DNA from 2 places in the Staphylococcus equorum genome. Region 1 is predicted to be linked to the other one. Evidence: predicted binding sites of a transcription regulator. Region 1 holds the regulator's gene; the other holds the start of a gene.
What was found. The regulator LexA, encoded in region 1, represses DNA repair genes until DNA is damaged. The targets are predictions, from matches to a motif close to CGAACATATGTTCG.
Positions count from the first base shown of each region.

Region 2: the regulator LexA is predicted to act here: its motif matches at 4,869-4,882, upstream of PYW44_RS00255 (YolD-like family protein).

Region 1 is NZ_CP118982.1:1,551,285-1,559,028, forward strand. It holds gene tkt (transketolase) at 1-807, opposite strand, end outside; gene PYW44_RS07540 (DUF896 domain-containing protein) at 885-1,133, opposite strand; gene sosA (DNA damage-induced cell division inhibitor SosA) at 1,264-1,497, opposite strand; gene lexA (transcriptional repressor LexA) at 1,639-2,262, shown strand; gene PYW44_RS07555 (CAP domain-containing protein) at 2,463-3,485, opposite strand; gene guaC (GMP reductase) at 3,497-4,474, opposite strand; gene rpsN (30S ribosomal protein S14) at 4,665-4,934, opposite strand; gene rpmG (50S ribosomal protein L33) at 5,166-5,315, shown strand; gene PYW44_RS07575 (hypothetical protein) at 5,756-6,004, shown strand; gene PYW44_RS07580 (catalase) at 6,104-7,591, opposite strand.
Region 2 is NZ_CP118982.1:58,155-65,898, forward strand. It holds gene PYW44_RS00225 (5-methylcytosine restriction system specificity protein McrC) at 1-690, shown strand, start outside; gene PYW44_RS00230 (P-loop nucleotide/nucleoside kinase family protein) at 1,490-1,981, shown strand; gene PYW44_RS00235 (hypothetical protein) at 1,978-2,163, shown strand; gene PYW44_RS00240 (IS6-like element IS257 family transposase) at 2,286-2,960, opposite strand; gene PYW44_RS00245 (hypothetical protein) at 3,438-4,121, opposite strand; partial or broken gene PYW44_RS00250 (GNAT family N-acetyltransferase) at 4,313-4,492, opposite strand; gene PYW44_RS00255 (YolD-like family protein) at 4,920-5,330, shown strand; gene PYW44_RS00260 (hypothetical protein) at 5,399-5,536, shown strand; gene PYW44_RS00265 (hypothetical protein) at 5,575-6,195, opposite strand; gene PYW44_RS00270 (hypothetical protein) at 6,562-7,029, shown strand; gene PYW44_RS00275 (IS6-like element IS257 family transposase) at 7,423-7,744, opposite strand, start outside.

The sequences.
Region 1 (7,744 bases):
TTCGTCTTCACCTAATGGTGCACCGTGCACGCCATGAGAAGCTTGTTTGTTTGGTGCACCATAACCAATAATTGTTTTAACTTCGATTATTGTAGGTACATCATTAGACTTCGCTTCTTCAATTGCTTTATCAATTGCTTCGATATCATTACCGTCTTCAACTAAAATATGTTTCCAACCGTATGCTTCGAAACGACCTTTTACATCTTCAGAGAATGCTTTATCTAAATCACCATCTAAAGAAATATCATTAGAATCATATAAAACAATAAGCTTATCTAATTGACTATGACCTGCTAATGAAGCAGCTTCATGTGAAATACCTTCCATTAAGTCACCATCAGAAGCAAGTACATAAGTATAATGATCTACAACTTGTGCATCATCTTTATTAAACTTGCCAGCTAAGTGTTTTTCTGCCATTGCCATACCAACTGACATAGCGAAACCTTGTCCAAGTGGACCTGTTGTTACTTCAATGCCATCCGTATGTCTAAATTCAGGATGACCAGGCGTTTTAGAATCCCATTGTCTAAATTGTTTAAGTTCTTCTAATTCTAAACTACCTGAAACATGTAATAAACTGTATAATAACGCAGAACCATGTCCCGCAGATAATACAAAGCGATCTCTATCAAAGAAATCTTTTGATTGGGGGTTAAAGTTTAAATGACGCGTCCATAATGTATAGGCCATAGGAGCAGCGCCCATTGGTAATCCAGGGTGACCTGAGTTTGCTTTTTCAATAGCGTCGATACTTAACGCTCTAATCGTATCTATCGCTAATTGATCTTTTTCTATATTCATCTAATATGACTTCCTTTCTTCTAGCAAGATTCAATATCATTATACATTACTTTTCTTCTATTTAACAAAAAATTGATTTAGTTTTTATCTTCTTTATCTTTAGAATCTAATATTTTTTTCACTTTCTTAGGTGTAACATCATTTCCTTCTGAATCAATAACTCTCGTACTTTCAATTTGTTGTTTGAACTTGCCTCTAAATTCATCTAAATAAGCTTTGCGCAACTTAGATTGTTCTTTAGCTTCAGTTTGAGTTAGTCCTTGTTCCTTTTTCTTCTTTGCTAATTCATTAATACGTTCTAAATCTACGCCACCCTTGTTAGCCATAGTAAACCTCCGTAATTTATAATCTAGAAAAAATATAACAAAAAAGTGAGCGAAACTAAATCGTTTCGCTCACTTTATCCCTATTTACTATTAACATGCTTGCTTTCCCAAATCACTTCTATTTAGATCGTTATTTAACTGCTGCTATAACCGGTTGGTGTTCGTGTTCGCTATTACCTTCAGTTTTCACGTTATATTGTTCGCTTTGTACCGGTTCACTCGTTAATTGATGATCGGTCATTTCGTACGTCTGTTCTGATTCTGCGTTGTTATGCGCACTTATAATAAATAATGCGCTTAATAACATCGTAACAAATAACACTGTTATATATGCTTTTATTTGGTGTTTATATATTTTTATCATTAATAGTCACTCCTAGAACGTTTGTTTGTATTTATACCTTACCAGAACACGTGTTCCGAGTCAACAATAAACGAACAAACGTTTGTAATATATATATATGCATGCTATAATAAAAACAAATTAATCTAGGGAGTGCCTACTATGAGAGAGTTAACAAAGCGACAAAGTGAAATTTTCGAATATATAAAACAAACAGTTCATTCAAAAGGATATCCGCCAAGTGTAAGAGAGATTGGTGAAGCCGTTGGATTAGCATCAAGTTCTACAGTTCACGGTCATTTATCAAGGTTAGAAGAAAAGGGTTATATAAAAAGGGATCCTACTAAACCTCGGGCAATTGAAATTGTATCAGAACAATTAGGTGATACTTTAAATATGGAAGAAACTATCCACGTTCCTGTAATCGGTAAAGTAACAGCTGGCATACCTATTACTGCTGTAGAGAACGTTGAGGAGTATTTCCCATTACCCGAACACTTCACTTCAACTCATAATAGTGATATTTTCATTCTCAATGTAGTTGGTGACAGTATGGTTGAAGCAGGTATCTTAGATGGCGATAAAGTAATCGTTAGAAGCCAGACAATCGCTGAAAATGGTGATATTATCGTTGCTATGACTGAAGATAATGAAGCTACTGTTAAACGATTCTATAAAGAAAAGTCACGTTATCGCTTGCAACCTGAGAATAGTACAATGGACCCTATCTATTTAGAACATGTAACTGTATTAGGTAAAGTTGTAGGACTATTTAGAGAAATGTAATTATAAATTTAACCCTTTAAAAACACTCTCACAAAAATAAGAGGTTGAGCTATGAGCTCAACCTCTTATTTTTTGTCTTTTTTATCTAAGACTTCTTTTACTTTTTCAAGTATATCTTCTGTTTTATCTTTTTTATTTGTTGTCATAACTTATTCATCCTCACAAATAGTAAGATACCCTCTTATAACAATCAATAAACACTATCCACTGTAATTTTCAGTCCAATAAGGTTGTCTTTCCTCATTAAAGTCCACACCTACACCTAATGTTTTGAATTCTTTTTTTAGTATGTTCTTTCTATGTCCTAATGAATTCATTAAACCTTGGTGTGCATAAATGCTACTTGTTTGACCATAAGCTAGATTTTCACCTGCTGCATTAAAATCATGACCGTCTGCTTCTAATCTGTCGAACGGTGATTCGCCTGATAAATTATCATGATTAAAATAGTCATGCTCTGCCATATCTATACTATGTTTTCTCGCAGTATCAGAAATACTAGCCGAATAATTTAACGATGCTAAATCACGTTGGACTCTCTCAGCGTTTACTAAATCAAAGTTTTGTAATTCAAAACTTTGTGCCAATCCTTCTGATGGTGCAGCATATTGTTGTTGTAAGCGGTTTTCCATTTTTTCGCTAACTTGTAGAAGTGCAGTTAAGTTATTGTTTTCATGTTTGTCATAAAAAGCTGTTGTATAAATTTGATCATCATGAAAATTGTCAAATTCATCATCTTGCACATCAAATTTTACATGACCTTTTTCTTTTTCAGTAATAGGTTCACCTAATCTATCTCTAACGACTTCTTTCGGTGTTCCATATTTAATTTTTGATTTTGATGAAATTACATTCTGATTACTATAAAGTGCGTTTACTTTATCATCAATGTAACTCACCATCACAAATGATCTATAATCACCAGAATAGTAAGTATGCCAATTTGTGCCATACTCATTAGAAGTCACACGTTGTGCGTCTCCTAACTTTTTGTCAACTTCATCCTTAGTCATATTCATTTGAATATTATTTACAGCAAATTCTTGTTCACTTGGCACTTTTAGCGCATCATCAGATGTAGATTGTTCTGATGTCCAACCGTCCACTTTTGATTTAAACTGTTGTTGTAATGATGTCAGAGGTGTAGTTTCTTGGATTGGAACGACTAATACTATTATTAAAAAAACAACTATATATAATAAAATTTTTCTGATTTTATACACCCACTATAAAACTAATCTCTATCACCATTAAAAATAGAGTTTCTAACGATTACATAATCCACTTTTCTTAATGATTTCAAATCTTTGCCACCTGAATACGAAATTGAACTTTGTAAATCTTGTTGCATTTCTATTAGAGTATTAAGTAAAGAACCTTTGTGTTCAACAAACATTTTTTTACCTTCAACATTTTTGTGTTCGCCTTTTTGGAATTCAGAAGCACTACCAAAATATTCTTTATACATTTTACCATCTAATTCAACAGTTTCGCCAGGAGATTCTTCATGAGCTGCAAATAATGAGCCCACCATTACCATTGATGCCCCAAAGCGAATTGATTTAGCGATATCTCCATGCGTTCTGATACCACCATCAGCAATGATTGGTTTGCGTGCTGCTTTACTACAATGGTTGAGTGCCGATAACTGCCAGCCGCCAGTACCAAAACCAGTTTTAATTTTAGTAATACAAACTCGACCAGGCCCTATACCTACTTTCGTTGCATCCGCGCCTGCATTTTCAAGTTCACGAACGCCTTCAGGTGTACCCACATTACCAGCAATTACAAATGTCTCTGGAATATGTGCTTTTATATGTTTAATCATATTAATGACTGAATCTGAATGACCATGTGCAATATCAATTGTAATATAGTCAGGGATTATATTTTCTGCTGCCAATTTTTCAACAAAACCGAATTCACGTTCTTTTACTCCTACAGAAATAGAAGCGAACCAACCTTTATCTTGCATCTTTTTAGTAAAAGGAATACGAGCTTCTTCATCAAATCTATGCATAATATAAAAATAATTATTTTCCGCAAACCATTCTGCTAATTCTTCATTCATAACTGTTTGCATATTTGCTGGTACTACAGGCAACTTAAAGTTTCTTGAACCAAATTTGACAGTTGTATCACATTCAGAGCGACTATCAACAATACATTTATTTGGTATCAATTGGATATCTTCATAATCAAAAATTTTCATAATTTAACAAACCCCTAACATTTTTAATAAAACAATAATACAATCGTAAGATTTTCATGATGATTTCAAATATTGTACAAGGAAAATACATATATTTACAGCAAATTCCGAACAATAACTTTTTGATTTATCTTAACCAATTGATAATATACATTGTTTTACTACAAATGTAAACGAACTTGGGTCGTATTTACCAACTTGATTTTTTAACCCCTGGAATTTGTCCTTTATGCGCATATTCACGAAAAGCAATTCTAGACATTCCAAATTTTCTATAAACACCTCTGGGTCTTCCAGTAACCTTACAACGACGTGTCAATCTTGTCGGTGATGCATCTCTCGGTAATTTTCTTAAAGCTTCATAATCTCCTTTAGCTTTTAATTCTTGACGTAATTCATAATACTGAGCGACTAAGCGTTCTCTTTTTTGTTCTTTTGCTATTTTTGATTTTTTTGCCATAATGTATCTCTCCTTTTAAATCGTAATCATTTCGTTTTAAATCATAACACATCCTTTTCATTAATCAAACAGAAAGTTCCATATTCAAATTTTTATTGCAATTTTTTGAATGACATCATTTGTTTCTTCATTATTAGATATTTATATTTATAGAAAAGTAATTGAAATTGCATAATTTATATGGTAGAATTTTAAAGCGTAATCATTCCTGTTAAGAAAGAGGTGTTAACTTTGCGCGTAAATATTACATTGGCTTGTACTGAGTCTGGCGAGCGTAACTATATTACTACTAAAAATAAACGTAATAATCCTGAGCGTATAGAACTTAAAAAGTTCTGCCCAAGATTAAATAAATATACGTTACATCGTGAAACAAAATAATATGATGTTAGACCTTATCTTTTGAATACGACATATTTAAAAGTAATACTGAACTTAAATTATTTGTTAAGTTCCAGAGATAAAGGTGTTTCCATAATGGAGACATCTAAGAACTTAGATAAACCAATTGCTATAAAAGCATTTGGTTTATTTTTTTAAGTATTTTTATTGAAAGTATCTTTTTGTCTATTCTATTATTTAAGGCTTTTCATAATAAAGAGGCCTTCATTTTAATTTAAAACTTTAAATTTCATTAGATTATCACAAGTAAATAAGCCCTTTTGCTACGTATTTTATAATTTTCAAATCTTATTTTTCATTAATAAGTGTTAATTAACATTTTACAACTTAATTGTCACTTTTAAATTTTTGCACAGTCTTCTAATCAACCGTGAAACATCTTATAATAGTATAACCATCTATTATTGGAGGAGAATTTTATGGAAAATCGCCACATGTCAGACGAGCAGAAAAGTCATATCATTAATTCAATAACGACAAAAACGAAAAACAAAAGTATTTGTAATTGTGAACATCCTAAAATCGAAATTTTAAATGGTCATTATTTCGCACCCCTATTAACAGCTTCATTAGGAAATGATGCAACTCCATTAATTGCACTGATGTGCAATAATTGTGGTAAACTTCATTTTTATTCACAAAACTTTTTAGGTATTAAAACGAGATAACATAAAAAGGTAGCTTCCATTATATTGGAAGCTACCTTTAATTATAAATTCTGCTTTAAAGTTTTAAAAATCTTAAAAGTTAATACCCATCATATTAACTTAGTCTGCTGCTTCTATGTCTACATCATTGATATCAATGCCTAATGCATTTGCCACACCTTTACCATATTCACTGTCAGCTTTGTAACAATGACGGATATGACGATGTTGAACTTCTAATGTAGTACCTTGCATTTCGTTTGCAGTATTTACAAATATACGCTCTTGTTGCTCTTTAGATTGTAATCTAAATAAGCGACCTGGTTGTTCGAAGTAATTGTCATCATCTTGTCTATAATCATATTCATATGCTTCGCCTTCAATTGGTAATCCAGGTTTTTTAAATTGTGGTTGATCCTCAAAAGAACCATCACTATTTGGATAATAGTGTGTGCCACCGCCTTGATTATTATCTAAAATTCTCATTTGACCATCTCTACTGAATGGACAAATATTTTCAACACCTACACCTTTAGGTTGGTTTACTGGAATTTGCCAATGGTTAGCACCTAAACGATATCTTTGTGTATCACCATATGAGAATAAACGACCTTGTAACATTTTATCCGGTGAAAAATCTAATCCTGGAACAATGTTTGTTGGCGCAAATGCAGCTTGTTCAACATCTTGGAAGTAATTATCAGGGTTACGGTTAAGTTCCCATTCACCAACTTCAATTAGTGGGTAATCACCTTTATACCAGACTTTAGTTAAATCAAACGGATTATCTTTATGATTTCTTGCTTGTTCTTCAGTCATCACTTGAATATATAATTTCCATTTTGGATAATCTTTATTTTCAATTGCTTCGAATAAATCACGTTGTGATGATTCTCTATCGTTAGCAATAACACTTGCTGCTTCCTCAGGTTGTAAGTTTTCAATGCCTTGTTGAGTTCTGTGATGGAATTTCACCCATACACGTTCACCCTTGTCATTGTACATTGAATAAGTATGAGAACCAAAACCGTGCATATTTCTAAAACCTTTTGGAATCCCTCGATCTGACATCAAAATTGTTACTTGATGCAATGCTTCAGGTAACGAAGTCCAAAAATCCCAATTGTTTTGTGAACTACGCATATTCGTTCTTGGATCACGTTTTACTGCGTGATTAAGACTCGCAAATAATTTAGGATCTCTAAAGAAGAATACTGGTGTGTTATTACCTACTAAATCCCAGTTACCTTCATCCGTATAAAATTTCAAAGCAAATCCACGGATATCACGTTCAGCGTCTGCTGCCCCACGTTCCCCAGCTACTGTAGAAAAACGTGCAAACATTTCTGTTTGTTTTCCAACTTCTGAAAAAATACTTGCAGAAGTATACTTTGTAATATCATTTGTAACTGTGAACGTACCAAATGCGCCAGAACCTTTCGCATGCATGCGTCGTTCAGGAATAACTTCTCTATCAAAATGAGCCATTTGCTCTAAAAAGTACCAATCTTGCATTAATAATGGCCCTCTAGGTCCTGCCGTCATACTATTTTCTCTGTCCGAGACTGGCGCACCAAAAAGACTTGTCAATTTTTTATCATTACTCATAAAAATTCCCCCTCGATTTTCTAAATAATAATAATTATTATCTAGCACTTATTTTAATGTAATATAACTTTAAAAGCAACAAAGTCTCATTGAAATATGTGAAAGTTTTCTAAATATTTAAATATTTTATGAATTTTAAGTCACAAAAGGCAT
Region 2 (7,744 bases), 1.2 Mb from region 1:
ATCATAACTTTACTTCAATATGAAACTTTAGAACCTAAATATAAAATTGAACTTAAACGTATTTTATCCTATTTCAATTTAGTTTCAGATATTAAAATCAAAGAACAAGATTTCAAACATTTTATTTACCATAAAAGCAACTATCATTATAAATTCATTATGTTGCTATGTCGTTTTATTTGGACGAAACTTTTATTACATGAATCCGAAAGTCATGATTATTTCAACGATTTCACACGAGATCATAAGGAACTTGCACGCTTGTTTGAAAAGTTCGTTAGAAACTTCTATGCGCTTGAACTTTCAAACTGTACAGTGCGGAGTGAAAAATTTCATTGGGCATCTAGTGGAACATTAGAATCAGCCTTACCTGAAATGAGAACTGATATATCTATTGAATCGCTAGACGAAAAAATAATTCTAGATACAAAATTTTATCACACTGCATTAAAGCAGTCATTTAACAAAGAAAGCATTAATAGTGAGCACGTATATCAAGTATTCTCTTACTTGATGAATGATTATAAATGTCGCAACTTAAAGCAAACTGGTATATTGTTGTACCCAGAAGTCAATAAAGAGATTTCATTTGATGGAACTATACATCAATTTAGCTTTAAAGTATGTACCGTGAATCTATACGGTGATTGGAAAAATATACATGATAGGTTGTTGAATATAATTACTTGATAGCAGTAATAAATGTGATATTTTCAATTAAAATAATAGACGGTTATCTTTCTTTTGCATCACGTTTGCACATAATCAAATATCAAAAATGATTTTTAAAAAGAAGAGATTAAAAAAATCATTAGTGAATAAACTTCTAATTCTTTATACCAAAACAGCTCCTTATAAATTTAAAAAACGTAAAATTCAACATAAAAAATTTGCGGTTTCCTTTATTGCTTTTGATATTTCATTTTTTCAAAAATAGCTTATTCTAATAGAATAAAACTTCAAAATTCTTTATTCTATTAGAATAAAAGGGTCTCTGAAGCTCTTTAAATAGGCTTTATCTATAGGATTAGGGTTCACATTAACAATGCCATTCGTAATTTATAGAATAAAAATTTTTTAATGCATTATTGTCTAATGTAAATGTGCTATAAACGCTGTTATAACAGTATTTATAGCGATATCAAATGACAAAGGAATGGTAAGGAAAATACATCAGCTATGCTGATTGACACGTCAGTGGCATTGTATTTCCTTATGCTCTTACAAGATTTCTATGCCATTTTCACTTTTCTATAACTTCATGTGATTTCTCAATATAAAACTAACAACAATTTTTAATTAAGTCTGTCCACAAGCAGTACTAATTATAGTAATATATTATTAAGTTATCATCATACAGTTGCTAAAATATTAGTTCAACTGACTACTTCACTTTTGAATTTAAAGTTTATAATACTAATGTGATTTTTCTATATAGGATCAAGATAGAAAATCGGTTTTAAAAACCAAAACTAAGGGGCTCATCAATTTGAATAATTTAGGAACTTTATATTTCTTATCAGGAAAAATGGGTGCAGGAAAAACAACAAAATCGAGAGAATTAAAAAAAGATAAAAACGCAGTACTATTATCAGAAGATGAATGGCTTGAAAGTTTATATCCAAAGAAAATTAAGACATTTGAAGATTATCAATTTTTTTCAAAACAAATACAACCACTAATAAAAAAACACATACAAAACATATTAAATGTAGGATCAAACGTAGTAATGGATTTTCCAGGGAACACTAAAAATCAAAGGCAATGGTTATTAAATATAGCAAATGAAATCAATGCGAAACATGAGCTTATATATCTAAATGTTAATAATCAAAAATGCTTAGAACAAATAAAACAAAGACAAAAAGAAGAACCAGAAAGAAAGGATTTTGACACAGAAGATACTTTTAATTATGTAACTAGTTTCTTCGAAGAACCTAAAGAATCAGAGGGAATAAAAATATTGGAAATTAAAAAATGATGAGATGGCTTGTGTTTTCTATAAAACTTATTCTATCAATTGCGATGTTTACCCTCATGTATTGGCAATTGGATAAAGGTTTGAATACGTGGTTTATTGTCGGTTATATCATTATCATATTTATGATTATGTTTTTGGATAACAAACTTAAAAAGAAAGAAAATGAGGGAGAGAACTTCTAATGCATTTATTTAAATATTTCATACTCATGCTAGTCGTATTTTTTATACTCGACAGCATACTTTTGGTTCTGTTGCAAAGTAAAAAATATAGCTAACCACTAATTTATCATGTCAGTGTTCGCTTAACTTGCTAGCATGATGCTAATTTCGTGGCATGGCGAAAATCCGTAGATCTGAAGAGACCTGCGGTTCTTTTTATATAGAGCGTAAATACATTCAATACCTTTTAAAGTATTCTTTGCTGTATTGATACTTTGATACCTTGTCTTTCTTACTTTAATATGACGGTGATCTTGCTCAATGAGGTTATTCAGATATTTCGATGTACAATGACAGTCAGGTTTAAGTTTAAAAGCTTTAATTACTTTAGCCATTGCTACCTTCGTTGAAGGTGCCTGATCTGTAATTACCTTTTGAGGTTTACCAAATTGTTTAATGAGACGTTTGATAAACGCATATGCTGAATGATTATCTCGTTGCTTACGCAACCAAATATCTAATGTATGTCCCTCTGCATCAATGGCACGATATAAATAACTCCATTTTCCTTTTATTTTGATGTACGTCTCATCAATACGCCATTTGTAATAAGCTTTTTTATGCTTTTTCTTCCAAATTTGATATAAAATTGGGGCATATTCTTGAACCCAACGGTAGACCGTTGAATGATGAACGTTTACACCACGTCCCCTTAATATTTCAGATATATCACGATAACTCAATGCATATCTTAGATAGTAGCCAACGGCTACAGTGATAACATCCTTGTTAAATTGTTTATATCTGAAATAGTTCATACAGAAGACTCCTTTTTGTTAAAATTATACTATAAATTCAACTTTGCAACAGAACCTAAAAAATTAATAAATTCTGTCTCTAATTCACTCAAACTTAGTGGAATATATAAAATTTTTCTGATTACAGGTGGAGGACTAGCAGCAAATTTTTATACAAAAAATGGATTTATAAAAACAAACGAAGGAATCATGATGGAACTCGAATTATGATTAAAATAAACGATATCAATTACGTGCAACATTGAGATTTGAAATAAATATCAACTTAAATACAAAAAAGGCTTAGCCACAATGGCTAAGCCTTTTGATATGGAGACGGCGGGAGTTCATTAAAACGATAATTAAAATATTTAAAATATGCTATAAGTATTGATATAACAACGTTTTGATTGCATTAGTGATTGTGCTTGAAATGTATAAATTGAGAAAATCGGTATTATTTGGGGTAACGACTTTTAATTTATACTCTTTTTAAATTTATACTTTTCGATTATTAATAAAAGGTGTAAACTGTAAAATAATTTTGTGATTTTTTTCAATATTTTTCATTATATCAAATGAAGTATTTAATCTGTTAAGTGACTCTTCATCAAAACCTTCTTGCTTAAAACCAACCTCTTTGTAAATATCATTATATGCAACTAACACATTTATTGTTTTGTGAAAATCTAATAGAGATTGGTACATATCTTCATATTTCTTTTCAAAATAATATAAATCACTATCAAAAAATAAATCATTTAAATTTTCTTTTAATTTTATCAAGTCATTATCATGACTTTCAAACAATTCTTTAATATCATCAATAATAAAGACTGGCTTAGAGTGAACTGCCTCGTGATAGAATGTATAATCTGGTCTTAATCTCACAACTATATCTTTAAAATTTGATAAATAAAGAATATATTTCTTTTTTATATGTTCTATTTTACCAGCTTTATCTTCATTTGATATTTCTAAAGCTTTATCACCTGCTATTTTAGCACCTAAATAAGCACCACCAAATGTGGCAAATAATCCTATAAATAATATTATAATTTCCAAAGTTTCATATATGTATTCTTTATCTACCAACTGCCCTATGACTAAACCAAATGATAGTATTGCAATCATACTCACAACAATTAGCACGATGGTTATTCTTAAGTTTTCTTCATGCATTTTCTTCACCTTTTTATCTTAATAATACAATATTCAGCGGAATAATGTATATACTTGACTTCACTCAAAGCGATTTCTAGACAAGTTAGCCTATAACTACCCACATAAAAGTATTTCGAGGCTTTCAAATCACAATGAGAGAAGGATAGTTCAGCACTTATTATGTGATCTGTAATTTAACTGATGAATTATCATAGATAATATTTATAACCATAGTGAGACGATTCAAATCCTAATTTTTCATAAAACTTATGTTTTTCTATTCTTTGTTTATCTGTTGTTAGTTGAATCAATACACATCCTTCAATTTTGACCATATGAATTACTTCTCTTATGATCTCTTTACCAATACCTTGACCTCTTAAATTATATTTAACTCTAACAGATTATATTTGGGCTCTTTTAATGCCACCTCTAGATAGACTTGGGATAATTATTAATTGACATCAGGCTACAATATCATCCTCTTTTTCAACTACTATAAAATTATTTCCTTCTTGTTTTTAAATATCTACCAGTGCTTGCCTATAATTATCGTCTAAAATTTCGTCTTTACTTTCTCTATTTTTACCTAAAAAGTCATCTTTAAATAAATTCACTTTTTAAATTAAATCTTGTTCTACTGCATTTATATATTGCATAAATTAATCCCATTTTAGAAGTTTAATACCTCAAATTGTACCATAAAAGACAGAAATGAGACGTCATCACCTGCTAATGCAATATGACATTATCCCTTTACAAAACAGAACACTTGTTCGTATAATGAAATTACTAATTATACTTGAGGTGTTTGAAATGAAAATCATTAACCCTGATATGCCAGAACCTTATAAATATGAAACTGACTATCGCAAAATACCTAAAAAGTATTTAAACAGTAACATTCCAGAAGGTCGCAAGATGATTAAGTGGGCACCATTTGCAACAATGCCACAACAATATGAAACGATTAACGGTTTTATCGAAGACCAAAGTAAGACAGATAAGCCTATCTTAGATGAATTGGCCTTACGTGATTTGAATGATGTGTTAACGCAGAAATTATTTTATGATCCACCAGCCACGATTAAGTATTGGGAAAATGGATATTACAAAACGATTGAATGTGAGATAAAGAAGTTTGATAGTGAAAAGAATAAATTAGAAATTATTAAAGATAAGGAGAAGATTAGAATGAATATGGATTGTATTGTAGAAATAATATAATTCAAATTATTATAGCGCTTTCCTATGCAATAATGTATAATACAATTACTAAATAAGGAGGGGATATTATGCCAGCAGCATTAACTAAAGTTTGTTCAAGATGTGGGGAAGAAAAAAGGTTGAATCAGTTTTATGAGAATAGAACTAAAAGTGACAAAAGAAATGGCATTTGTAAATCTTGTCAAAAAGAAGTAAATAATAGTTAATATTAGGGAAATAGAGAGTCTTAAAGACTCTCTATTATTTATAATTCGTCATATGCATCTTTTGCAGCCCTTCTTTTTATAGTACTGTTGCTTTCATCTAATATAATCTCTTTTAATTCATCAGCAGAATAATTAGAGTATCTTCTTTTGTACCTATCATATTCAGCTTCAGTTTTATTTTTCTTATCTTGGACAGAACTTACAGCTTTTTCAAATATTTCGTCTTTATTATTATAAAGGTTTACTGCACCTTCTTTTACTTTTCGTCCCAAAAACTTTCCGAATTTCGCACCAGTCTTACCTGCTGTTTTAGCTGCCACTTTACCTCTAACGATATTATCTATTTCAATAGTATTATTTGGGTCATCATTTTTTAAAAAATAATGATTAATGGTTGCTTTAGTTACACGATTTGTTAGTTCTAAATCTTTGATTTCCTTTTTTATACCTTCTAACAAATCATATTCCATAGCATCTTTTTCGCTAACATAATATTCATCAATAAATTTATCAGTAAAATCTTTCATATCATTTATTAATTTTTCTTTTTCAACTTGATCCATGCCTTTAGACTTTTTGTTGAATTCTTTACTTAATATTTCATCTAAATATTCTTCTTCTCTTTTTAATTTTTTTAATTCAATATCTTCTATTCTCATTTTTAATTTCCCCTTTTAATATTCTTACTTCCCTTGATGATACCGAATAACTATTGTGGATTCTCAGTTTCGTGCAAAATGTCTATTTTAAATATTGTATTTGGCTTCGTTATGACCACCCCTTATATTAAATTAATTAAATATTACACTAAAATTTAATTGAGTAAAAGATAGAACATAAAAGCGAACAAAAAATATCCCCATCACTATTGTGACAGGTTATTAGATAACGATATAAAATTTGATAACGTTAGTAAGAGAAATCAAATCTAACTATAGTTTATCATAAAAATAATCTAGATAGTATTGTAGTAATAGAGTAATATTATAATAATGGAAGTTCGAAATTTAAGGGGGATGGATTAAATGAATATTTTAAAAATTATAATGTCTTTATTAGTTATAGCTATTTTGATGATAGGATTATCTTTTGCTGCGTTTATGGTATATGAGAACACAATAGCAAAAAAGGATGATGTATCAACCAGTGTTAATGAACAACATCAAACTGTCGAAAACGATACTAGTATGAATAGTGAACAAATAGCAGAGGATAACAACGAAGTGTCAGAAGAAAAGCCCGAATATTTACCACACTTATCTGATAAAAATTATGCATTCAGACTTATGACACTAAATAGAGATGCATTACTTGAGGGAAGTAGAGAACAAAAAGAATATGATGGCACTATACAAACTGCACGCACGAACATAGCAAATGGTCTAGGTAAAGACTTTGATTATAAAATCGTTGAACAATATGAAGCAATAAATGCTGCAGGTGGTAATCAAGGTAAGGCTCAAGAATACATTAAAAACAATCCATATAAATAACCCACCAATTAAGGTAGGTTTTATTCATAGAAACCTAATTCTATTAATCTATTTTCTACTGCTTGTATATCTATATCTTTAGCCCTTGCAATATGGGTAGCTTTGCTAAAATATTTTAATTCTCTAATTAACAAAGGTGTCTCTATATTTATATACGAAGGTCTTGATAGTCCATATGCCCTCCAATTTAATAGAGGTGGTCTAAATTTTCTTTGGTGAGGTTCTCCTTGATTAGAAGTGATTCTAAAGAAATATACTTCTTCTTCTTCCCTTTCTAAAATAAAGATAGGTCTTTCTTTACTTTCACCTTTATTGTAAGGTTCATCGAAGAAAACGGTTCTGTTGCAAAGTAAAAAATATAGCTAACCACTAATTTATCATGTCAGTGTTCGCTTAACTTGCTAGCATGATGCTAATTTCGTGGCATGGCGAAAATCCGTAGATCTGAAGAGACCTGCGGTTCTTTTTATATAGAGTGTAAATACATTCAATACCTTTTAAAGTATTCTTTGCTGTATTGATACTTTGATACCTTGTCTTTCTTACTTTAATATGACGGTGATCTTGCTCAATGAGGTTATTCAGATATTTCGATGTACAATGACAGTCAGGTTTAAGTTTAAAAGCTTTAATTACTTTAGCCATTGCTACCTTCGTTGAAGGTGCCTGATCTGTAATTACCTTTTGAGGTTTACCAAATTGTTTAATGAGACGT